Regions from separate parts of the Lactobacillus sp. ESL0230 genome, predicted to be linked through region 1. Evidence: predicted binding sites of a transcription regulator. Region 1 holds the regulator's gene; the other holds the start of a gene.
The links. The regulator Rex, encoded in region 1, represses fermentation and respiration genes when NADH is low (regulators of the CRP and FNR family bind a similar motif). The targets are predictions, from matches to a motif close to TTGTGAANTANTTCACAA.
Positions count from the first base shown of each region.

Region 2: a site for Rex is predicted at 10,031-10,048, ahead of F5ESL0230_RS00355 (acyl-CoA dehydrogenase family protein). Genes of this name have one in related genera too.

Region 1 covers NZ_REHI01000007.1:11,115-23,587, reverse strand. The annotation lists gene F5ESL0230_RS06290 (folate family ECF transporter S component) at 1-314, shown strand, start outside; gene tsaB (tRNA (adenosine(37)-N6)-threonylcarbamoyltransferase complex dimerization subunit type 1 TsaB) at 340-1,080, shown strand; gene rimI (ribosomal protein S18-alanine N-acetyltransferase) at 1,064-1,594, shown strand; gene tsaD (tRNA (adenosine(37)-N6)-threonylcarbamoyltransferase complex transferase subunit TsaD) at 1,614-2,651, shown strand; gene F5ESL0230_RS06270 (GNAT family N-acetyltransferase) at 2,699-3,103, opposite strand; gene F5ESL0230_RS06265 (ABC-F family ATP-binding cassette domain-containing protein) at 3,157-5,067, opposite strand; gene F5ESL0230_RS06260 (redox-sensing transcriptional repressor Rex) at 5,330-5,962, shown strand; gene groES (co-chaperone GroES) at 6,148-6,432, shown strand; gene groL (chaperonin GroEL) at 6,449-8,077, shown strand; gene F5ESL0230_RS06245 (DUF969 domain-containing protein) at 8,636-9,298, shown strand; gene F5ESL0230_RS06240 (DUF979 domain-containing protein) at 9,299-10,222, shown strand; gene pcp (pyroglutamyl-peptidase I) at 10,244-10,891, shown strand; gene mutS (DNA mismatch repair protein MutS) at 11,041-12,473, shown strand, end outside.
Region 2 covers NZ_REHI01000003.1:2,812-15,284, reverse strand. The annotation lists gene F5ESL0230_RS00395 (FAD-dependent oxidoreductase) at 1-1,066, opposite strand, end outside; gene F5ESL0230_RS00390 (MFS transporter) at 1,085-2,281, opposite strand; gene F5ESL0230_RS00385 (acyl-CoA thioesterase) at 2,568-2,987, opposite strand; gene F5ESL0230_RS00380 (class I adenylate-forming enzyme family protein) at 2,995-4,533, opposite strand; gene F5ESL0230_RS00375 (electron transfer flavoprotein subunit alpha/FixB family protein) at 4,539-5,471, opposite strand; gene F5ESL0230_RS00370 (hypothetical protein) at 5,476-6,213, opposite strand; gene F5ESL0230_RS00365 (acyl-CoA dehydrogenase family protein) at 6,228-7,373, opposite strand; gene F5ESL0230_RS00360 (CaiB/BaiF CoA-transferase family protein) at 7,382-8,626, opposite strand; gene F5ESL0230_RS00355 (acyl-CoA dehydrogenase family protein) at 8,714-9,964, opposite strand; gene F5ESL0230_RS00350 (LysR family transcriptional regulator) at 10,277-11,218, shown strand; gene F5ESL0230_RS00345 (triphosphoribosyl-dephospho-CoA synthase) at 11,239-12,069, shown strand; gene F5ESL0230_RS00340 (flavocytochrome c) at 12,100-12,473, opposite strand, start outside.

The DNA of each region.
Region 1 (12,473 bases):
CTTCAGCATTATTTGGCAATCAAGGGGGCTTTTTTATTGGCTTTACACTAAGTGCAATGGTAGGTCCATTTATTTATGGTTTATTCTTTTATCAAAAGCCAGTAAAAATATGGCGAATTGTGGTTGCAGTATTATTAGTTTCAATTATTGTAAACGTTGGTATGAATACCTTATGGCTTCATCTTCTCTATAATGTAGACTATAAGGCAGCATTAGTTCAGCGAGCACCAATGGAAATAATAGTTCCCTGGGTTCAAATGATAGTGGTTTACTTTGTTTTAATGGCAATTTCACGCATCAAGATTAATCGATAATTTGAAAAAGGTAAAGTAGTTAAAAATGAAAATTTTAAGTGTGTCAACCGCAACTAATAATTTAAGTGTAGCCTTAAATCAAGATGATACAATTGTAGTTGAAAAAAATGAAATTGATGAGCGCAATCATAGCGAACATCTTGATCCATTGATTAAAGATATTTTAGAGTCTAATCACTTGGAACTTAAAGATATTGATCGTTTCGCAGTAGCGCTTGGACCAGGATCATATACGGGATTACGTATTGGCGTAACTACAGTAAAAATGTTCGCCAGTATTTTACAAAAAGAAGTGGTTGGAGTTTCAACTCTACAGGCATTAGCGGCAAGTTGTAACGCAACCCAAACTCTTATTGTTGCTGGTCTTGATGCGCGCAATGACAATTTCTTTGCTGGTGCGTATGTAAATGCAGATAAGCAGTTGACTAATATAATTGCTGATGGTCATTATCATATTGACATATTACTAACGAAAATTAAAAATTATTTTGTCGATCATAAACTTAAGCAAGTTATTTTTGTGGGTACAGGTTTTGAAAAACAGGCAGAATTAATTAAAAACATTGATGTACCATACAGTTACGGCTCAATGCAACAAAATCAAATTCATGCGGGTCTTATTGGGCGATTAGCAAATTCTGAAAAAACAGTCGAGCCAGATAAATTATTACCTAATTATCTGCGCCGAACGCAAGCAGAAGTAGACTGGCACAAAAAGACGGGGCAAGATTTCGGCCCAGATAGTAAGTATGTGGAAGAAGTTTAGCCAAGCATTCTATTCAGAGCACGGACTTGCTTTTAAGGCGTTTACCTTTAAAATGAACAACCATTGTTTAAAAATAGTGCCAGCTCAACTAAGTGACCTTTCTAAGATACTTTTACTGGAAAGCAGGGTTTATCATGGCTACTTACCATGGAATAGCACAATTTTTCAAGCTGAATTGTGTAAAAATGACTCGCTCTATTTGTTGGTTTACAAGGAAACAGCGTTAATTGCTTTAGCTGGAATAAGGCTACAAGGTAAGGAAGCGCATATTACTAATTTAGCAGTCGATCCAGCATGGCAAAATCATGGTTTGGGCACATATCTAATCCAACTTTTATCTAAATTTGCTAAAAAGCAGCAATGTTACTTGATTAGTTTAGAAGTTAGGGCAGACAATGAAAGGGCACGTCTGCTTTATGAAAGTTTAGGCTTTCGAGTTAGATTTGTACACGCGAATTATTATCAAGATGTTCAGCAAGATGGTCTGGGCATGATTTTGGAATTAAGGCATTAACAAAGGGAAGGATTTAAATTTGGATAGAAAAAAAGAAGTCCGTATTTTAGCTTATGAAAGTTCCTGTGATGAAACTTCAACTGCAGTAGTTAAAAATGGTTGTGAAGTAGAAAGTATGGTGGTGGCTACTCAAATTAAAAGTCATCAACGCTTTGGTGGCGTTGTTCCTGAAGTTGCTAGTCGACACCATATTGAAGTGATTAGTCAAATCACCACAAAGGCCTTAGAAGAGGCAAAGGTTACTTGGAAGAATATTGATGCGATTGCTGTAACTTATGGACCAGGCTTAGTTGGTGCACTTTTAATTGGCGTCAGTGCTGCCAAGGCAGCTTCAATGGCAACTGGTATCCCTTTGATTGGCGTTGATCATATTATGGGTCATATCATGGCTGCGCAATTAACTGCTAAAATTGATTATCCTGCACTTGCTTTACAAGTTTCTGGTGGACATACTGAAATTGTTTTGTTGAAGGACGCAACCCATTTTGAAATTGTTGGTGATACGCGCGATGATGCTGTAGGCGAAGCATATGATAAAATTGGTCGAGTGCTGGGTGTTAATTATCCCGCCGGTAAGACGATTGATGAGTGGGCGCATCGGGGACAAGATACATTTGACTTTCCGCGAGCTATGATGGAAGATGACAATTACGACTTTTCTTTTTCTGGTCTGAAAAGTGCCTTTATCAATACCTGTCACCATGCAGATCAGCTTCATCAGAGCTTGAATAAGTATGATTTAGCGGCTAGTTTTCAAGCAGCAGTAGTTGATGTCTTAGCTAAAAAAACAATACGCGCAATTAAGCAATATCATCCCAAAACTTTCATTATGGGCGGTGGAGTTTCAGCTAATCGAGGTTTACGTGATCGGATGAAGATAGAAATTAAGCAACTTCCTTCAAACTTTGACTTGAAAGTTATTCTTCCAGAATTAAAATTGTGTGGTGATAATGCAGCCATGATTGGTGCAGCTGCCTATAACTTATATAACGAAGGAAAGTTTGCTGATTTAACGCTGAATGCTGATCCTTCACTTGAATTACCTTATGCTGATTAGATTTTGAATTAAAAAAGTTGACCTCTTTATTAAAGAAGTCAACTTTTTTAATATTCACGATAAAAGGCTACTAATGATCCTTGATCGCAGGACATAAAACCACATTTTTGATAAAAGGAACGAGTGTTAGGTTCATCAAGGGTTAATAATAATTTTTGTCTTACATTTTTGTATTTTTTTAAGACTAGTGTTACTAGATGAGAACCGATTCCTTTATGCTGATATTTAGGTTGAATTAATAAATCTTGAATATAAATAATCGAAATACCATCACCGACAACTCGAATTAAGCCAACTAATTGTTGATTATCAAAGGCTGCAATAACATCTAGGGAATTTTCAAGAGCAATTTTTAAAGAGGGCATGTCTACAGTGTATGAAGTCCAACCGACACTTTCATATAAAGATTTTAATGCTGCCAAACTTATATTTTTAGTTACTTGATACTCCATTGACGCTCCTTTCTAATATTAAAGTTATATTAAATTAAATTATATTATTAACATTAAAAATTTTCAAGCTCAATCATAATCTCTTCCCATTTCTCATTCGTTTTAGTTAGTTCAGTTTGAATTGCTGATAAGTCTTCTTGTAAAGGTCCAAGTTTGCTAAAGTCAGTTGCAATTAGCGGATCAGCCATTTCGCTCTGAATTGTTTTCTGTTGTCTTTCTAAATTATCAATTTCAACTTCAATTTCTTCAACCTGTCGCTGTAGTTTACGCTTTTGTGAGTCTTTTACTTTTTGCTCCTGGTAAGATAATTTAGTGGCTTTTTGTGCGTCTTCATTGTCTAGCTTAGGCACAATTTTGGTGGTGTTAAGTTGCTTATTTTTTTTATCTAAATAATAAGTGTAATCTCCTTCATAGACTGTTGCCTGTTGAGGATTAACTTCAACAATCTTATTGGCTAATTGATTAATAAAGTAGCGGTCGTGTGAGACAAATAGTAAGGTACCATCGAACTTTTGTAAAGCTTGCTCAAGCACTTCTTTGGCTTCCAAATCTAAATGATTAGTTGGCTCATCCATCAATAAGAAATTACTATGTTCTAAGGACAAAACGGTTAGCGTTAATCTTGCTTTTTGTCCACCAGAAAGTTGTCCGACCGTTTTATCAATATCTTTTGCTGTAAACAAGAAACTAGCCAAAACAGCACGGATATCACGTTCAGGCATAGTTTGGTGGCGATCCCAAATAGTATCCAGCACAGTTTTACTAGAATCCAGCAATTGTAATTCCTGATCATAATAACCAATATCAAGCGATGCTCCGTATTTAATGGAACCCATCTTAGGTCGCAATTTCTTCATAATAGTTTTTAGTAAAGTAGATTTACCTATGCCATTAGGTCCAATAACAGCAACGCGATCCCCTTTATTAACTTGCAGATTAATATTATTCACCATGACCTTATTAGGGTAACCAATTGATAAATCATGTAAGATTAACACCTCTTTACCAGAGGGACAATCACTTTTGAAATTAATTTTGACCTTGTTTTTATGCTTTGGTGGAGTAATGCGCTCGATTTTTTCGAGTTGCTTACGTCTACTTTGGGCTCTTTTAGTAGTTGTGGCGCGAACAAGATTTTTTTGGATAAATTCTTCATCTTTTTTAATTTTTTCTTGCTGCTTTTCGTAAGCCTCTTCTTGCTGACGATCCCTTAATTGACGCTGTTTTACGTAATCGGAGTAATTACCTTTGAAGGCTGTTAATTGGCCAAATTGTAATTCAAAGATTTGGTTGGCCAAATGGTCTAAGAAGTACTGATCATGTGAAACTACTAAAATTGCTCCATTGTAACCTTTAAGGAATGCTTCTAGCCAATCTAACGTATTTAAATCTAAATAGTTAGTTGGCTCATCAAGTAGAAGTAGGGGGGGCTTATGTAAAAGTAGTTTGACTAAGGCTAAGCGGGTCTTTTCTCCACCAGATAGGTTGCTGATAGTTTTAGACCAAGTTTCTTCTGGGAAATTAAAGCCATGTAAAATACTTTTAATATCAGCTTGATAGCTGTAGCCACCTTTTTGCTCAAAATCAAATTGTAATTGATCATATTTTTTTAAAAGTTGACTATCTTGAGGATGTTCAGCTATTTTTTGTTGCATTACTTGCATTTGTGTATTCATTTCGATTAAAGAAGAGAAAACACCGAGTAATTCGTCCCAAATGGTTTTATTTTCATTTAAAGCTTTTTCTTGAGCGCTGTAGCCCACTTCAATTGCTTTATTAACAATAAACTCACCGTGTGTAGCTTCTTCTTCACCTGTCATAATTTTTAAAAGAGTAGTTTTACCTACCCCATTTGAGCCCACTAAGCCAATTCTTGCATTTGAATTGATTGAAAAATTGACATTTTTAAATAGTGTAGTAGCTCCAAATTGTTTTTCTAAATCGTGTCCTTGTGCAATTATCATATTTTTCACCTAAAAACTATTTTAGCATATGAAGCGAGTTAAAAGTGACTATGGTCTGTTTCAAAATATAGCAAGATAAATTAATAGTTGATTTTTGAGGCATTGAAAATAATTAGATAAGTAGTGTTTGTTGTGTTAAAATCTAAAAGATTGTGAAAAATATTTGCAACTAACACTAGTTTATAGGTAAAATAATAAATAATTGATGAGTAATTCACAAATGAAATTTGCTAGCATAATTAAGTTGGAGGCTTTGTAATAAATGGAAAAAATAAAAATTCCCACGGCGACAGCAAAAAGACTGCCGCTTTATTATCGATACTTAATCATCTTGAATGAAGCTGGCAAAGAGAAAGTTTCCTCAACTGAATTATCTGAAGCTGTTCAAGTTGATAGTGCATCAATTAGGCGCGATTTTTCGTACTTTGGTGCATTAGGTAAGCGTGGGTATGGATATGATGTAAAAAGCTTACTGACTTTTTTTAAAAAAATATTGAATCAAGATACTTTAACCAATGTGGCTTTGGTAGGAGTTGGTAATTTGGGACATGCTTTGCTTAATTATAATTTTAAGCGAAGTAATAATATTCGAATTTCTTGTGCTTTTGATATAGATCAAAAAATAACAGGCAAAATTTTAAGCGGCGTTCCTGTATATGATATGAGTGAGCTTAAAAAGCAACTGAGTGACCAACAGATAACAATTGCGATTTTAACAGTTCCGTCTAATACAGCTCAAAAAACAGCAGATGAAATGGTTGAAGCAGGTATTAAAGGAATTATGAACTTTACGCCGATCAGACTCTCAGCTCCGAGCGGAATACGAATACAAAATGTTGATTTAGCTACTGAATTGCAAACATTAATTTATTTTTTAGAAAGTGATAAGAAGTAGCCCGCATAAATATTAGGTAGACTTAGTGATTAAAACAAATTAGCACTTTAATTGAAAAAGTGCTAATTTTTTCTTGCATTTTAAACAAAAAGGGGTTATTATCATAATTATAAGTTAGCACTTAGCTAATTTGAGTGCTAATGACTAAAATTAAAGATATTAAATTGAATTTAGGAGGGACAAACGTGTTACAACCAATAGGTGATCGCGTGATCGTAAAAGTTAAAGAAGAAGAAGAAAAAACTGTAGGCGGAATCGTCCTTGCTTCTAATGCTAAACAAAAGCCAACTGAAGGTGAAGTTGTTGCTGTAGGTGCAGGCAGCTATGCTGAAAATGGTAGTAAAATTCCAATGACTGTTGCAGAGGGTGATATTGTGCTCTACGATAAGTACTCAGGCACTGACGTTAATTACGAAGGTGAAAAATACTTAGTCCTTCATGAAAAAGATATTTTGGCAGTTGTTAAGTAATTAAGGAGTAAGAAAAATGGCAAAAGATATTAAATTTTCTGAAGATGCAAGACGTTCTCTATTAAAGGGTGTCGATAAATTAGCTGATACAGTTAAGGCAACAATTGGTCCTAAAGGAAGAAACGTTGTTTTAGAACAATCTTATGGTAATCCTGATATTACTAATGATGGTGTGACCATTGCTAAAGCAATTGAATTAAAAGATCATTATGAAAATATGGGTGCTAAGCTTGTTGCTGAAGCTGCTCAAAAGACTAATGATATTGCTGGTGATGGAACCACAACTGCTGTTGTTTTAACGCAAGCTATTATTCGCGAAGGGATGAAGAATGTTACTGCTGGTGCTAATCCAGTTGGTGTTCGTCGCGGAATTGAAAAGGCTACGAAAGCTGTTGTTGATGAATTACATAAAATTAGTCATACAGTTTCTTCTAAAGAGCAAATTGCTCAAGTTGCTGCTGTTTCATCCGCTTCAAAAGAAGTTGGTGATTTGATTGCTGATGCAATGGAAAAAGTAGGCAATGACGGAGTTATTACCATTGAAGATTCACGTGGTATTGAAACTGAGCTTTCTGTGGTCGAAGGAATGCAATTTGACCGTGGTTACTTGTCACAATACATGGTTACTGACAATGATAAGATGGAAGCTGATTTAGACAACCCATACATTTTAATTACTGACAAAAAGATTTCGAATATTCAAGATGTTTTGCCACTATTACAAGAAATTGTACAACAAGGTAAGTCTTTATTAATTATCGCTGATGATGTTTCAGGTGAAGCTTTACCAACTTTGGTCTTGAATAAGATTCGTGGTACTTTCAATGTCGTTGCTGTTAAGGCACCAGGCTTTGGTGATCGTCGTAAAGAACAATTGCAAGATATTGCGGCTTTAACAGGTGGTACAGTGATTACTGAAGACCTTGGTCTTGAATTAAAAGATACTACACTTGATCAATTAGGCCAAGCACGGCGTATCACAATTACTAAGGACTCAACCACTATTGTTGATGGTGCTGGTTCAGAAGATGCTATTAAGGATCGTGAAGATTCTATTAGAAAACAAATCGCTGAGACTACTTCTGACTTTGATAAACAAAAGTTGCAAGAACGTTTAGCTAAATTAACTGGTGGTGTAGCTGTTATTCATGTTGGTGCTGCTACTGAAACTGAATTAAAAGAGCGTCGCTACCGGATTGAAGATGCGTTAAATTCAACTCGGGCAGCTGTAGATGAAGGCTATGTTGCCGGTGGTGGTACTGCTTTAGTAGATGTTAAGAGTGCTGTTAAGGATTTGAAGGGTGACAGTGTTGATGAACAAACTGGAATTAACATTGTTTTGCGGGCATTGACTGCTCCAGTTCGTCAAATTGCTGAAAATGCCGGTGAAGATGGCTCAGTTATTTTGAATAAACTTGAGAGTCAAGAATTAGAAATTGGCTACAATGCAGCCGATGGCAACTGGGAAAATATGGTTGAATCTGGAATCATTGACCCAACTAAGGTAACTCGTACTGCTTTGCAAAATGCTGCTTCAATTGCTGCTTTATTATTAACAACTGAAGCAGTTGTAGCAGAAATACCTGAAGATAAGCCAGAAGTTGATCCAAATGCTGCTGCTGCTGGTGCACCAGGCATGATGTAATTTTATAACCGATATTTAGAAAGGAACTGTTGGTCGGAACAGTTCCTTTTTGTTATTAGCTAATTATTTTTTACCTTTGACATCAGTTATCCTATGCTCTAATTCGACCGTACAACTTGTCTAGGTAAAGCGATTCAATGTGATCAAAACAGATTGTGTAGGTTCAAGGAAGTGAAATTGACATACATTTATAATGATAAAGGAAAATGGATAAATGGTTTTGGCGTAGCTTCTAGTTTGCGTTTTGCAATTAGGACCAAAGTTAGCAGTTGCGATTTTTATGCTGTTTAAGCCTTATTGTGTTACTGCTAAAAATGTGACTGGCGTTTATTATGATTAGCGAACGAAAACCCTAAAAATTTATAATCGTTATGGTAAACAAAGCGGTACAAGTATTTGTAATTATGGGGATGCCTTTAAAATTAAAGGAAAGTTTTATGGGGCTATTGCTAAAGGTCAGCTGATTAATCCGAAGGAGTTTTAACCATATTAATAAAACAGTCATTTAGTTGTTATCAGAATAAACCGAGTTGACTGAAACCAATTTGACAAAAAATAATGGAATATTTGAGTTTACTTGGCATCCTAGTGATCGTTATAGGTTTTGCTTTAGGACTAGATACGGTTGCCGTAGTTGTAATTGCAGCATTAGTTACTGCATTGGTATCAGGAATTGACTTTGTTTCTTTTTTAAAAATTCTGGGGAAAGGTTTCATTGATAACCGCATGGTCTCATTATTTTTCTTAACCTTACCAACAATTGGTATATCAGAACGCCATGGTCTTAAGACAGCCGCAGTTAATCTGATTCAAAAAATGAAAAATCTAACACCAGGAAGAATTTTTGATATTTATACAGCTATTCGTGAACTTGCTTGTTTATTTGGGATTTCTGTCCAAGGGCAGGTACAATTTATCGCTCCGTTGATCAATCCAATGGCACAAGCTGCAGGCAAAGTTAATGGCGAAATGACAGAATTAGAAGTTGATCAAATTAAAGCAAGAGCTGCTGCTAGTGATAATTTTGGTAATTTCTTTGCACAAAACTTATTTGTTGCTTCATCTAGTGTATTGTTAATTTCTAGTACTATGAAATCATTAGGATATCCAATTAGCACGTCAGCTGTGGTATTAATTACTATTCCGATTGCTGTGATTTGTTATATTTTATGCTTACTTTACAATCATGCTTTTGACAAAAAAATAAAAAAGGGGAAATAAATGAATATACTAATTAATAATCTTTTGTTAGCTTTTTATATTTTAATTGGTTTGTTCTTTTTGGCAGCTGCAGTTGAATCCTGGCGTGATAAAACTAATCCTGCACGTTGGGGAACGGGTCTTTTTTGGCTTTTATTTGCAATTTTATTTGCAGCTGGTCAATGGATACCCAATGAAATAAATGGTGGAATTTTATTAATTATTGCGCTACTGTCTCTTCTTAAACAAGTTCGAGTTGGTAAAATTAAGGAACTTGATGAAAAAATTGCTAATCAAACAGTTAAGCGTATTGGTAATTGGATTTTCTTACCTAGTATTTTATTGGCAATTTTAGCATTAGTGATTGCGCAGTTTACCAAATTAGGTGGACAGGTTGGCATTGGCATTGCTGCTATCGTTTCACTAATTGTAGCGATGGTTTTGACTAAATCAAATCCAAAAACGGTTTATGAAGATACACAAAGAATGGTTCGTTCGGTAGGCTCAGCTGGAGTGTTACCACAATTACTTGCTACTTTGGGTGTAGTGTTTACTGCTTCAGGTGTAGGTAAAATTACTGCTAAGGCAATTTCGGGTTTATTTCCTGTCGGCAATCACTTATTAGGTGTATGCTTGTACTGTATAGCAATGGCTGTTTTTACAGCGATTATGGGGAATGCTTTTGCAGCATTTGCAGTAATTACCGCTGGTATTGGAATTCCCTTTGTTGTGGCACAAGGCGGTTCACCAGTTGTTGTTGCATCATTAGGAATGACCGCTGGCTATTGTGGTACATTAATGACGCCAATGGCTGCCAATTTTAATACTTTGCCAGTAGCTCTAATGGAGATGCAAGATCCATTAGGAGTAATTAAACAGCAGTTTCCTATTGCCATTAGTATGTTAGTTGTCCACATCGTTTTAATGTATTTCTTAGCTTTTTAATTTTTAGAAAAGAGAAAAACAATGAAAATATTAGTTACCGGTTTTGATCCGTTTGGTGAAGATAAAATTAATCCAGCAATTGAAGCAGTCAAGCTTTTAGATGATGAGATTGCTGGTGCTAAAATCATTAAGTTAGAAATTCCAACTGTTTTTGGCGATTGTGCTCAAGTAGTACGTGAGGCAATTGTCAAAGAAGAGCCTGATTATGTCTTAAATATTGGTCAAGCTGGTGGGCGCTTTGCTCTAACTCCTGAGCGAGTAGCAATTAATTTTGATGATGGGCGAATTGCTGATAATAAAGGCTATCAACCAATTGCCACTGCCATCCATAAAGACGGTCAAAATGCCTATTTTACTCAATTACCTGTTAAGGCAATGGTTAAAGAAATTCGCAAAGCAGGGTTGCCAAGCTATGTTTCGACAACTGCTGGAACCTTTGTCTGTAATCATATTATGTATCAAGTTCAATATATGATTGATAAAGAATTTCCTAATCTTAAAGCAGGTTTCATGCATATTCCGTATTTACCTGAGCAAGTGATTAATCACCCTGAAACACCGAGTCTTAGTTTGCTTGATGATGTGAAGGGAATAACAGCTGCTATTCAAGCAATTGTTCATAGGGATGGCCAGGATGATATTAACAGTATTGAGGGACAGATTTCCTAGTTATGATTCAAGCTTTGAATTTTGGAACATAAATCATAAAAGATTGCCTAATTGCAGTCTTTTTTCTTTTGGCTTATTATTTTAGCGTATAATAAAGATTAATTAACTATAAAGAAGAGGATTAAATGGCTAACGCAAATACAACTCCAATGATGGAGCAATATTATAAAATTAAGAAGCAATATCCCGATGCTTTTCTTTTTTATCGCGTCGGTGATTTTTATGAATTATTTGAAGATGATGCAATTAAAGGAGCTCAAATTTTAGAATTAACTTTAACTCATCGTTCGAATAAAACGGATAATCCAATTCCGATGGCCGGTGTACCGCATGTGGCTGTGAATTCATATGTAGATACGCTAGTAGAAAAGGGTTATAAAGTTGCTTTGTGTGAACAACTAGAGGATCCTAAGGAAGCTAAAGGTATGGTCAAAAGGGGGATTACGCAGTTAGTAACGCCTGGCACGTTAATGAATGATAATCCTAGTGATGCAAAAGAATCTAATTATTTAACTTCAGTTGTTTCAAGTCACAATTGCTTTGGACTTGCCTACAGCGACTTGTCTACTGGAGAAATTTTTGCCACCCACTTATTAACTTTTTCGGCAGTTGCCAACGAACTTTTGTCGCTTCGAACTAAGGAAGTAGTTTGTAATTCACATTTAAGTGAAAAAGCAAATGAATTCTTTCATCAGGCTAACATTACTGTGTCTAAACCAGTTACTCTAAGTGAAGAACATGCCGAAATTTCTTTCGCCCAACAAAATTTAACTAATTTGGCAGAAAAAGCAGCAGTTAAACAATTAGTAGGTTATTTGTTGCAGACACAAAAGCGTAGTTTAGCCCACTTACAAGCAGCACAAAGCTATGAAGTTAGTCAATATTTACAAATGTCACATACAGTACGTGAAAATTTGGAAATAACGGCTTCCGCTAAAACTGGTAAAAAGATGGGTTCTCTTTTTTGGGTTCTTGATAAAACTCATACAGCAATGGGTGGTCGTCTACTTAAACAGTGGCTGTCAAGGCCACTCATTGCAACTGATCAGTTGGCTCAGCGTCAAGCAATGGTTCAAGCACTAATTGATGGCTATTTTACTCGAGCTAATATAAGTGATAGTTTAAAGGGCGTATACGATTTAGAACGATTAAGTGGTCGAATCGCCTTTGGTAATGTTAATGCGCGTGAATTATTGCAGCTTGCCACTTCTTTAGAAGCAGTACCAGCAATTTTGACTGCTTTGCAAGCATCTGCCAATGAAACTTTACAAAAATTTGCTCAAAAAATTGATCCTTTGAAGGGAACTGCTAAATTAATAAGTTCCACTCTTGTTGAGCAACCGCCAGTTTTAACTACAGAAGGGGGATTAATTAAATCTGGTGTTGACAGTCAGCTTGACCGTTATCGTGATGCAATGAATAATGGTAAACAGTGGCTGGTGGAGATGGAGCAGAATGAACGGCAAAAGACAGGAATTGAAAATTTAAAAGTTGGTTATAATAAAGTTTTTGGCTATTATATTCAAGTGACTAATTCCAACAAGAAAAAAGTACCACTTGATCGGTATACACGTAAGCAGAC
Region 2 (12,473 bases), on a different contig from region 1:
TTGTCAATTTGGCAATACCTGGTTCAACTTCAAGTCCATGTGGATAAACTTTATACCAATCAAGATTGCGTGCAACTAAATTCATATTTTTGGCAAAATCAAAATAGTCACCAGTTGAGGTCATTGGACCATAATATGGTATCGTAGTTTTATGTTCCTGATAATCACGTGCACCCCAACCTCCAGCTGCTAGCACTAATGACTTGAAGTTAACTTTAGTAGTCTGATACTTACTTTCCGCAATTAATGAAACTAGCTCACCTTTTTCATTCTTATTTAGCTTTTCTACCCGAGTTTCCTGTAAAATTTGCCCTCCTTTTTGGGTAAAGGCCTCACCAACCTTGGTAATCAATTCATATGAACTGGCGGTTGGCATTTCAATTTGGCGGTCAACTGAATGCTCAATCGTTTGCGTTTCTGCTTTTTGATAGGTCAAAGTAGCAAACTCGGTAATAAAATCAACTGCCTTACCAATATTTTCAGCTAATAGATTAGATAACCCAGCATCATTAGTGCCTCGACATTCACGCCTAATATCTTGCACCAGTAATTCAGGTGTGTCCCTTTTAGCTTCTTCACCAAATATACTAACTGATAATTTTGATCCTGTGCCCACTACATTGGACCCATTCAAAATCGTTGCACCACCAAGATACCCATTTTTTTCAAGTACAAGTACCTTTTTACCTAAAGAAAGGGCCCGACAAGCAGCCATTAATCCGGCCATGCCAGAACCAATAACAGCTACATCAACATCAAGGGTAACGTTTTGATGCTCTTTGGCTTTGCTAGTGGTTGTAGTATCTACTCCATTTTCTGTGAGTGCCTTTTTACCAGCATCCAGCATGGCTTGCGTCATAATTGAAGCACCCGAAATTGCATCAACATCAAAGCTTTGCTCATTAATAACTTGAGTTTTTAATTTATCAACAACTTGGTTAAAAATTCCAGGTGTTTCCACATTTTTAGTTACCTCTAAGTCATCAATATGGTTACCCGTTAACTTAATTTCAAAATCAATCTGTCCATTACGCCCAGTAGCTTGGGTCTTTATTATTTTAGTCATAAATTTGCCTTTCTCTAACTAATCTGCAATATCAAAATTCTTACTGCGCACAATCAAAATTGCGGCAAGAATAGTTGAAGTTATTGCAAAAATTGCCGTAATCCAGAAAACCATCAAGGTACTTGTACCATTAGCTTTTAAGACAAAAGCTGCTACTAATGGTGCAACAAAGTAAACCATGGCAGGGGCAAAGCTATAATATGATGTGATCTTGCCATGACTTTGTGGAAAATAAGAAGTCAAAACAGATAAGCCAACTTGCCATACGCCACCAGCGGTGAAGAACCCGACTGCTAACGCGCCAGTTTCACCCGCTAATGGTGAAGGAGACAAAACCATGAATAAAAGTCCCACTGCAGTAATAGCTGAATAAACCATAATCAAGGTCAAACGCTTTACTTTTGTTACTAAAACTGAAGTCACAAAGACCGAGATCAATGACGCAATTGAATACCACGAAACTAGTTGATTAGCATTAGCAGCAGGTTCGTTGAGTACATATTGACCATAATAGGGCGCATATAAGGAAAAAATATAAAAAGTAAAACAAAGTGTAAATCCTAAAGCAATAATCATTAATCCATCAACTGCTAGTTTTGGCTGATTGCTACTAGTTTGCATTGTAGCCGTTGCCTGCTCAACTTTAGTCTCTTGGGCTTGCGCTTGCGGTGCATAAGCTGTTTTTATAGTTAAAAAAACATCAATTAAAATCAACGCAACTAAAATACAAGCAGTAATTCGCGGATTACTGATCAATTTGACACAAAATGGAAACAGCATCTGCATTACCTGCATGGCTGCTTTCACAAAAGAATTCATCGTGGCCGTTTTAGTCGGAAAGGCATCGGCTAGAGCCGGATAACCAGCTGTATCACCAAAAGAGTTAGTAGCGCCAAAAAACATCGCCGCTATTCCAGCCACCCAAATATTATTAGCAAAAGCTGCTCCCAACAAAAAAATAGCATCACTAGTAAGTGCAATCAACAAGGCCTTCTTGCGACCAATCTTATCTGAAATCGCACCTGCAAACAAAATAGTAATAATCCGCCCGAGGCCAACCATCGCCATCACCAACGAGATTTGAGTTTCAGTTGCATGCCATGACTGTGCTAAAACTTGGCGATACTGACTAATAAACAGTGTCGCCGCCCCCACAACCGCAAAGTGCATATAAACGGAGGTGGCAACACCTGCATAATTATTCTTTCTTTCCATCTCTTCACCTTTCAAAATTATTGGTAATTAATTACCCAATAATATAACCCATTTAATTAAATAAAAATAATGATTTATTATGGTACAAGTATGAGTATTAGCTATAAGCAATAACCTTGTCATTATTGACTTTGTCGCCATCATCGCAAAGATTGCTGTTTATCTTCGTCTAGCCAGCATAGCCATTGACGTCTAGTTTTAACCTTTTTTTAGCCAATTACCCAATTGATTTTAATAATAGGTTTTTTCAATAATTTAATAAAAAAATTAAATAATTAGCGTATTGCTAAAGACCTAAACGATCTTTAAGGCTATGAATGAACTCTTCTTCAGTCTTATCACTTACTTGGTATGGCTCAATCTGACCCTGAATTGGTCTTAATTGCGCGTCAACTGCGACATAAGTCAGCACAGCCTCACCAATTAATTCTGTTTGCCTATTATCCAGTGAAAGGCGATTAATTGCAGCATAAATTGTCATGGTCCGCTTAGTTGTTTTAAGCAATGTGAGACAAAAACTAAGATGATCACCTACTGAACTTGGCCGATAAAAACTAACGCGATCAATGCGACCGGTTAAAGTTTGGGTCTTAGCATATGAATTAGCAAATAATCCCATTGCCGAATCAAGCCGAGTTAAAATCGTCCCACCATGGGTGATGTTCATGTGGTTGAGCATCTGCGGAGTAACAAAATAATCTGCCATTGAGTGCTTAAAAAATTTGTTGTACATTACTTGCTTGATCCCTCAAATATTCTGTTAATTGATATTTTTTAATCTTGCCATTAACTGTGCGGGGTAAAGCAGTTAACTGCCAAATTTTTTCGGGCCAATATTTTTTATCAACTCCGTATTTACTCAATTCTGCAAGAAGTTCAGCTTTAGTAATTTTTTTCTGCTGGTCTCTTGGAACAATAAAGGCGCCAATGCGTTGTCCAAGACGCATATCAGGGATGCCTATAACAGCAATTTCCTGAATATTTGAGCAAACTTTCAGTTTTTCCTCAACAAGGCAAGCTGCAATTTTTTCACCACCGCGAATAATGCGGTCACCACTGCGGCCCTCAATTTCTAATAAACCAACTTGGTTATAGTGTGCTAGGTCACCAGTCTTCAACCATTCACCATCAAAAGTAGCCGCAGTTTTTTCTGGTTCGCCTAAATATTCTTTAAAGATAACGGGTCCCTTGACTTCAACTAAGCCAGTGATATTTGCTCGATTAATGACCTGCTGGTCGTTGACTAACCGGACTTTAATACCAGCCATTGGCGTTACCGCAGTCGTCAGGCCCTGTTGCTGCTGATAATAAGCCCTGGGCGTGTAGCTAAATGGGACAGCTTCCGTTAAGCCATAGCAGTTATACAGCGGCAGATTTCTTTTTTGGGCCTGCTGAAGAAGTTCGCGCTTAATTTGATCCCCGCCGCAAATTAACTGTCGTAATTGGCCTAAATCAGCCACTTTAAATAAAAGATCATACATGACCGTAGGCAAACTATCGATGAAGGTAATCGGTTCTTCTTGTAATAGCTTCGCTACTTCGGCAATAGCATAGTGTTTAAGAAGTACCATTTTACTGCCCGCTAATATAGTAGCAATTAAGCCGTGATGAAAACCAATTGCATGATACATCCCAGATAAGAGCAGCGTCAGATCACTCTTGGTAATGCTAAAAGCTTGCAGATAAGCGGCTTCGGCAACTAAAAGATTAGTATTCGTTAACACAACCCCCTTTGGAGCGCTACTAGTGCCAGATGTATTTAAAATAACAACAGCGCCTGCTGGTCCCTCATTTGCTTTAAAAACTGTTGCCAGCCGATCTTGGCGGATAAACATTTTTAAATCACCCGTACAGGTGAGCTGGTAGTTGGGCAAGTGCTGAAAAGTACTAATTGTATCTCGACCGCGCACTGATTTTTGCGAAATAATAGCATAGGGTTTAAAGCGCTTGATCAATGCTGTAACTTCATCCCGGTCAAAATGGGGATTTAAAGGATTAATAACTGCTCCTACTTCAATGCAGGCCAGCAGCAGCACAATATTTTCGAGGTCTAATTCAAATTGCAAGGCAACAATGTCGCCACTTTGAACGCCCCAAGCTGTTAAGCGCTTAGCCGCCTGCTCAACCAGCTGGCCAATCTGCCCATAACTGTACCGCTGGCCCGCTTCAATGACAAAGAGGTCATCAGGGTTTTGCTTCAGGCGCTCATGCCACAATGCCTTTACCGTGGTCAGTTTCTGTTCAACACCCATTTGAATTACTCCGTTAAAAGCTGATTGAGCTGTTCAATGACCGTGTTGGCATCACCCACAATACCGTAGTTGGCCAGTTTGAAAATGGGGGCCGCAGGATCAGTATTCACGGCAATTACCTGCTTGGCTTTCTTCATACCAATCGTATGCTGCACTGCTCCAGAAATGCCAAAAGCATAATAGACTGTGGGTGAAATAATCAAATTCGAAATACCAATCATTCGCGTAGCATCAAGCCAGCCTTGGTCGGTGACGGCTTTAGTTGCTCCTACACTAGCATTTAAGTGCTGCGCTAACTGCTGCAAAGGCTGCAATTTTTCTGCAGCGCCTAAGCCTTTGCCAGCAGCCACAACAACCTTAGCGTATGCCAAATCATTTGCAGACTGCTTTTGGGCAACATACTGATAAGCTACCCCTTTTTGCTGCATGTTCCAATCAAGCACTTCTACTTCAGTATTAGCCTTTCCTGCCACGCCAGTGCAAGATGTAGTGATTATACTTTTAGCAGCTAAAGGCACCTGCCGACACACATGTGTTTGACCAAGCGATTGGTTAGCAATGCGCGTTGCGCCTTCCTGCTGCACTTCTTGAACATTAGCGACAAAATCGACCCCTAAAGCGGCTGCCAAGCGGCTGCCTAGACTGCTCCCCACTTGATCATTATCACAAATAATCAGGTATTCTTTTTCTGCAGTAAAGCGCGCAACTAGAGTGGTCACAACGCTGGTCAAATTTGTCAAAGTATAATGCTCATTTTGATAAATAATGGTTGGGATTCCAGCTTGCCGATATTTCGTTTGGATTTGCATAGCCTGATTACTAAAAACTAAAACGGACTTCGGTCCGGTAAAACTGTTTTTGAGTCCGGCTAAAGTATTACTGCTATTGCCTTCGGCAATCTTTTGATCTTCCAGTTGAATATAATAAATTGGTGTCATTTGTTCACCTCAGAATTCCGTCTTGCTTTAATTGAGCAACCAATTTAGCAGTTGCATCTGGTTCTTGTGCCAAATTAAAAATTACCTTGTCAGTTTGCTCTTGCATCGCGACTAAAGTGCTCGGTTTGCTCTTAATGGGTAAATCGATGGTTGTTATCGCGGCTGCCATTGCGGTCTTTAAGGCCGCAAAAGTTGCCAGTTCAGGTACCTGAATCAAATCATCAGTTGTAATAACTGCTGGCAGTTGGCATTGGCCCAGCAATTTACCTTTTGCAAGACTAATTTCAAAGTTAAACGCTGAATCAAGCGCAGTTACATGCTCATAACAGTACGCTGCTAATTCTTGGGCAAGGATAGCTACAAAACCTGAATCAGCAGTATCGCCTGTCAACCACAAATCATAGTGCTGGCCTTGTTTAATCAGTCTTTGAACAAATCGCTGAATAAGTTCTCTTTGCTGCAAAGGATCAGCCAAATCACCGCCGACAATTTTAGTCGCAGTCGTTGCCCCTAAAGCTAAAGCTTCATGTAAAATTCGATCAGCAGCTGCTGCATCAGGTTCAAATGTATAAGCATCGATAGTTCCGCCTCGAGTGTGAACAACTTGCTGTGCAAAGGTCAAAATAGCGCGGTCAGCCAAACTTAAAAATAAATTTTCTGGTTTAACAATTACCCGCTGTTTGTCAACCGTGTAAGCTTGCGGATCAGCCCAAGCAGCCCTAGCAATTAATGCAATTTTCATGATGGCCTTCCTCCTTAACCGTAATATTTTTTGCTAACTTCGCGCGCAATCGTCATACGCTGAATTTCATTAGTACCCTCAAGAATTTGAAATCCTTTGGCATCGCGCATTAATTTTTCAACGGGATATGCTCGGGTGTAACCGTAACCACCAAGAATTTGAACGGCTTGCGAAGTTACTTTTTGAGCTACATCAGTGACGTACAATTTGGTCATTGCACCTTCTTGCCGCACCGCTAAATTTTGGTCCATCATCTTCATCGTATTATTAACTAATAAACGAGCTGTTTCGACGCTAGTAGCCATATCAGCGAGCATGTTTTGTACCGATTGAAATTGCGCAATTGGTTGGTTGAATTGTTCACGTTCATTGGCATATTTAGCTGCTTCATCAAGGGCTCTCTGCATAATTCCAACCGTAAGAGTAGAAACGTACGCCCGTGATAAATTAAGACTTTCAAGGGCAATATTGAGCCCACGTCCTTCTTGACCCAGTAAATTAGCAGCTGGAACACGCACATTTTTAAAACTCAAAGGAACTGTATCGGACAAACGTAAACCCATCTTATCTTCATGTTGACCCGCCCAAATTCCAGGTGTCTTTTTATCAATCATAAAAGCTGATAAACCATGATTACCTGCATCCGAGGTGCGAAAAATACCAATTAAAATATCAGCAAGACCGCCATTAGTGGCAAAGGCTTTATTACCATTCAAGATGTACTCATCACCTTGCCGCACCGCCGTTGCCTTAACTGCTCCTGCATCTGAACCCGCATCAGCCTCTGACATCGTAAAGGCTGCAAAATGACCAGGTGCTAAAACTTGAGCAAACCTAGTTGCCTGCTCCTTAGTACCTGCCAGCAAAACGCAGCGCAAGGCGACAAATGAAGTAATCAAAGTCAAAGCATAGCCAGCATCATACTCAGCTAGTTTTTCAAAGACAATCGCTGAATCTTCATATGAAAGACCTGCCCCACCATATTCAGTTGGAATTTCCAACATGTGTAACCCTAATTTAATCGCTGGCTTAAAAAGTTCTAGGGGGCAAGCACCATTTTGGTCATACTTTTTAATCATTTCAGAAGTCAAGTAATGCTCACCAAATTCTTGGGCTAAATGACGATATTCTTTTTGTTGTTGTGTGTATTGTAATACCATTTTGTCACCTATTTAATCGGTTCACCTAAATGGCGAACACCGCTAGCTGCACCGCTAGCAAGCATTGTTGCAATTTGCTCGTCGCTATATCCTAAATCATGTTTGAGCACCTCCAGAGTATCTGAGCCCTGTGCGCGTGAAGGCTTAAGCGTTGGATTTCCTTGCGAAGCAAAACGAACTGGATTAGTTGGAATATAGCGCTTAGCACCTGAAGGAAATTCCATCAGTCGAATTTCATCATTGTCAATGGCCTCAGAATCTTGATAAATTTCTGTCGGTACTTGACAAGCCTCTAAAGGCAAATCTTCTTGACTGAAGAGCTTTAACCAATAGGTTAGCGGTTGTTTCTTAAAAGCCGCTTCCAAAACGGCAATTACTTCACTACTATTTCCTTGAGTATTGAGGATATCCATATGGCTGTAGCGCGGGTCACCTTTAAGATCATCACGGCCAATAAGGTGCATTACCTTATCAAAATCACGGTCATATTCAGGTACACATAAAACAAACCAGCGGTCATCACCTGTCTTATAAGTATCATTGAAAGGATTGGTTACTTCTCGGCGACTCTTAGGATACTCATTGCCATATTGCGCTGAAACCATTGCAATATTCTGCATAAAGATTGCTGCATGATTTAAGTTAACAACAACTTTATCTCCCTTACCAGTTCTAGCTACTTGAACTAAAGCCGCACAAATACCTGCTGCCAGAGTCATTGAAACTTGAAAGTCGCCGTAACCGTTCACTGGATTATAAGGATTGCCACCTTTATCAACTGTTGTTCCTTGTACGCCACCACGAGCTTGATATGCCGTAGCATCATAACCGGCAGCATCTTTCTTAGGACCAAATTCTCCATAACCGCGATCCTGAGCAAACACTAATTTAGGAAATTCTTGATGCAATTCCGGCCAAGATAATCCCATCTTTGCTAAACTTTTTGTTCTCACTGATGTTAAAAATACATCAGCCTTTTTTAATAAGTCTTTAAACGCTTGTAATCCAGCAGGAATTTTCATATTCAACGTAATAAAGCGCTTATTCATATTGGACACATCAAAACCTAAGTTCTCATCGTCCTCATACTTCATACCAAAAACTGCACCTTGGGTTCGCCCAGCATCGCCTTTAGGGGCTTCCACTTTAATAACATCTGCACCCCATTCACCTAAAACGCGCCCCACAGTTGGAGCTGCTAGAAATTGTGTTAAATCAACTACTCTAATGCCCTTTAAAATTTCATTAGCCATTTTTCTGATCTCCAAGCTATCAATAATTAAAGCGGGCTAAATCATCTCTTCCCCCCCTAATAATTTGGTCCGCTTCATTAATTTGATTTACAAACTGGTAATTGGGGTTTGACCACCGTCATTAATCAACAACCGCCCCGCGGTTAAACGTTGAACAGAACGTGGCCCCTCCTCAAGCCACATTGCCCGACAATCACGGTACAAACGTTCAGCTGGACCATAAGGATTATCTTGGAAATAACCAATACCACCAAAAATTTCCAGCATATAATCAGAAACTAATTTAACAGTATTAATACTTTCTAATTTTGCCATCGAAGCCTTTTTAGTGATATCTTTACCTGCATCGTAATCTTCAGCTAAATCCCAGAGCATCAACCTTAAAGCGTGAATTCGTGAACCCATATCAGCAATTTCAAAAATAACTGATTGTCGCTTACATAAAGGCTTACCAAAGGTAGTGCGATCCTTAGCATAAGCAATGGACATTTCCAGCATCCGTTGAGCCATCCCTAAATTAGAATCGGCAATATGTGCACGTGAAAGTGATAAAGCTGAAATAGCAACTTTCATTCCTTCTCCACGTTTACCTAACATATATTTTTCAGGAATTCGCATATCAGTAAATTTCAAATCTGCGTGCCCCGCACCACGACAACCCATCATGAGTGGCATTTCCATTGCTTCAAAACCAGGCGTATTAGTTGGTACAAAAAAAGCTGACAGGCGCTCATCACCTTGCTTATCAGGATCAGTGACAACAATTAAATAGGTAAAATCAGCTACATCAGCATGAGAAATAAGTGTTTTTTCGCCGTTAATAACCCATTCATCACCGTCTTTAACCGCTAATGTATGCAAGTCTGCTCCTGTTCCACCACTTTTTTCAGTAAGGGCAAAATTAGCATAGATTGACTTATCTTGAAACTTATTCATATACTTATCTTTGAGTTCTTGGCTACCAAAGCCAGCTAAAATACGCCAGTTCATATCGGAAGCATGGTGTAAATGCATGCGAATACCGCCTTGAGTACGGGAAAATTCTTCCTGAACCTGTAAGATTTGTTTTTCACTAAGGCCCCAACCACCATACTCTCGCGGTAAAGCAAAGCGATAAAGATCGTGTTTAATGGCTAACGGAAAAAAGTCATCAGGAAATTTACGCTGCTCCTCAATAAAATTCGTCATTTGATCGAACTCGTTTTGGGCCAAATGGCGAATTTCCTTTAAATAATTAGTAAAATCTTCTTGCGCCATTGCTTCACCTGGTTTAGCATGGTGCATAATTGGTGTTGTTTCAAATGGTGGTAAGACGTGTAAGTTATTTTGTTCAGACATAATTTAATCTCCTCTACTCCTTGGAAATATTATATTTTGCCTGTATTATGTTTAAAAAAATAAACTTTGTAAAATTGATATCAAAGTTTAAATTATTAATTTTAAATATAATCAACAATGTTTTCAGAGTATTTTACTGGTCTTAGGCAACTCTTTCACCTCCATTTTGCTTATTAATTCACTAATTATTACCGACCTAAAACAGCATGTGAACAACTTTTCAAGTCACATATTAATTTTCCCAATACACCTATAAACAATTATAGAAAGCGCTTCACTAAAATTTGGTATAGCATTTAAAGCGCAATTGATATGGTAATTACTATTGAGGTATTCAACATGAATTTAAATCAACTTTACTATTTTCAAGAGTTGGCAGACCAAAAACAATATACAAAAGCTGCCGAAAATCTTTTTATCAGTCAGCCCACCTTATCAGTTTCCATTAAGCAACTAGAGACCGAATTGCATTGCAAACTGTTCAAACATAATGGGCGCTATGTCCAGTTAACCGAATATGGCCGTATTTTTTATGACACGGTCACCAAAACGTTAACTTCATTGGAATATGGTAAAAAAAAGATTGCTCAAAAAATTAGTCAAGATCAAGGCAATATTCATATTGCTGGCATCCCTACTGCAATTGGTATCTTTTTGCCTTATTTAACCAAAAAATACCAACAAGAAAGTGCGATTTCCCCGCATTTTATTTATCATGATAATCCCTCTTATCAAATATGCGAGGGCATTAAAAATGGATGGTATGATATCGGTATCTGCTCTTACGTACCCGAATTTAATTACCTAACTTATATTCCGCTTTATACCGAAGAAATTATTGCAATTGTTGCACCCGATAATAATTTAGCTCAAATTAATCGCATGTCGCCCAGTGAATTACAAGGCGAATCCATCATGACCTACTCCACTAAAATTCAAATTGGTCGCGATATCACCAACGCTTTGCTTGCAGTTGCTTCTGATTTGCATATCATCAATCGTTTACATGATGAATTGGCAATTGCTGGTCAAGTACTGACCAACGATATTGTGGGCGTTGTTGCCAAAACCATTTATCTCAGTGGCTTTGATATTCATCAAATTCAACTTGATTTACCTAAAAATATCCGGCAAGTTTATCTTGTTTATGATCCTAACCAGCATTTTTCAGCTGGAATTATTGACTTTATTGACTTTATTAAAAGTAACAAACAAGAAATTCAAACTTTAGTCGACAATTTAGCAATTAAGTAGTAATCACAATTAAGGAACTTATGACTAATTCAATCACTCAAAATGCGCTACGCGCTCTTTTATATGAAGTCACTACCTTGCCTAAACCTGGCTTAGTTGATCCCGCTAATCCTGGACCACATCCTGATATGAATATTTATACCTTTATTGACAGTAGCTTAAGCCTAGAGCATTACTTCAATAAAGCTACACAAATTGGGCAAACCTTCACTGGAACAGACCTCTCCACCATGTTCACTCAATTAAGACAAGAAGGTCTATTAGCTGAAGAAGAAATGCTAGCAGCTACAAACGGAGTCAATACCCATAAAGGGGCAATTTTTGCTCTAGGTATTTTTGTTTGCGCTCAAAGTTATTGTAAGAAAAATCAGGCTGAATTGTTTACAACTATCGCTAGAATGTGCCATGGTTTAGTTGAACATGACCTAGAAAAAAATAACCAATTACAAACAGCTGGTGAACGTGAATTTCAACAATACAGCATTGGTGGCGCACGTGCACAAGCTGAACAAGGTTATCCCATTGTAAAAAAATATGCCCTGCCTTTCTTAAAGCAGAGCACCGGTACGCTCCAGTGCCGATTACTAGATACCTTAATGAAAATTGCTACAGTAACGGTTGACAGTAATCTTATTAAGCGCGCAGGTAATTATGATGTGATTAATTGGCTACACAGCTGTGCTAACCATTATCTTGCTCTAGGAGGTTATGCTACAGTCTCAGGAAAAAAATATCTCCTCAAGATTAGCCAAATATGTTTAGACCATAATTATAGTTTGGGGGGCTGTGCCGATTTATTAATCGTCACCATTTTTGTAGCTTTAGAACAAGGACAATTAATCAAAAAATAGCCTGAAGACTGGCTATTTTTTGATTAATTTTTAATTTTGTGGTGAGCTATTGGTAGTATCTGATATAAGTTGACTACAAGCAGTATCTGCAGCAATTCTGCCAAAAGTAAAAATATCAGCTAATGAATTGCCGCCAAGGCGGTTCCCAGCATGAAGACCACCCGCAACTTCACCAGCAGCAAATAGACCAGTAATAACTTGATCATCTTGATTAAGCACTTGCCCCTTAGAATTAATTTTCAACCCACCCATAGTATGGTGAATTGCTGGCTTACGTGGTGTTGCATAAAATGGGGCAACTTCACATTTTAAATTAAAGGCACTCTTATTAAATTCAGGATCATAACCGGCATCTACATACGAATTGTATTTATTAATTGTATTAACTAAAGTAGCAGGCTCTG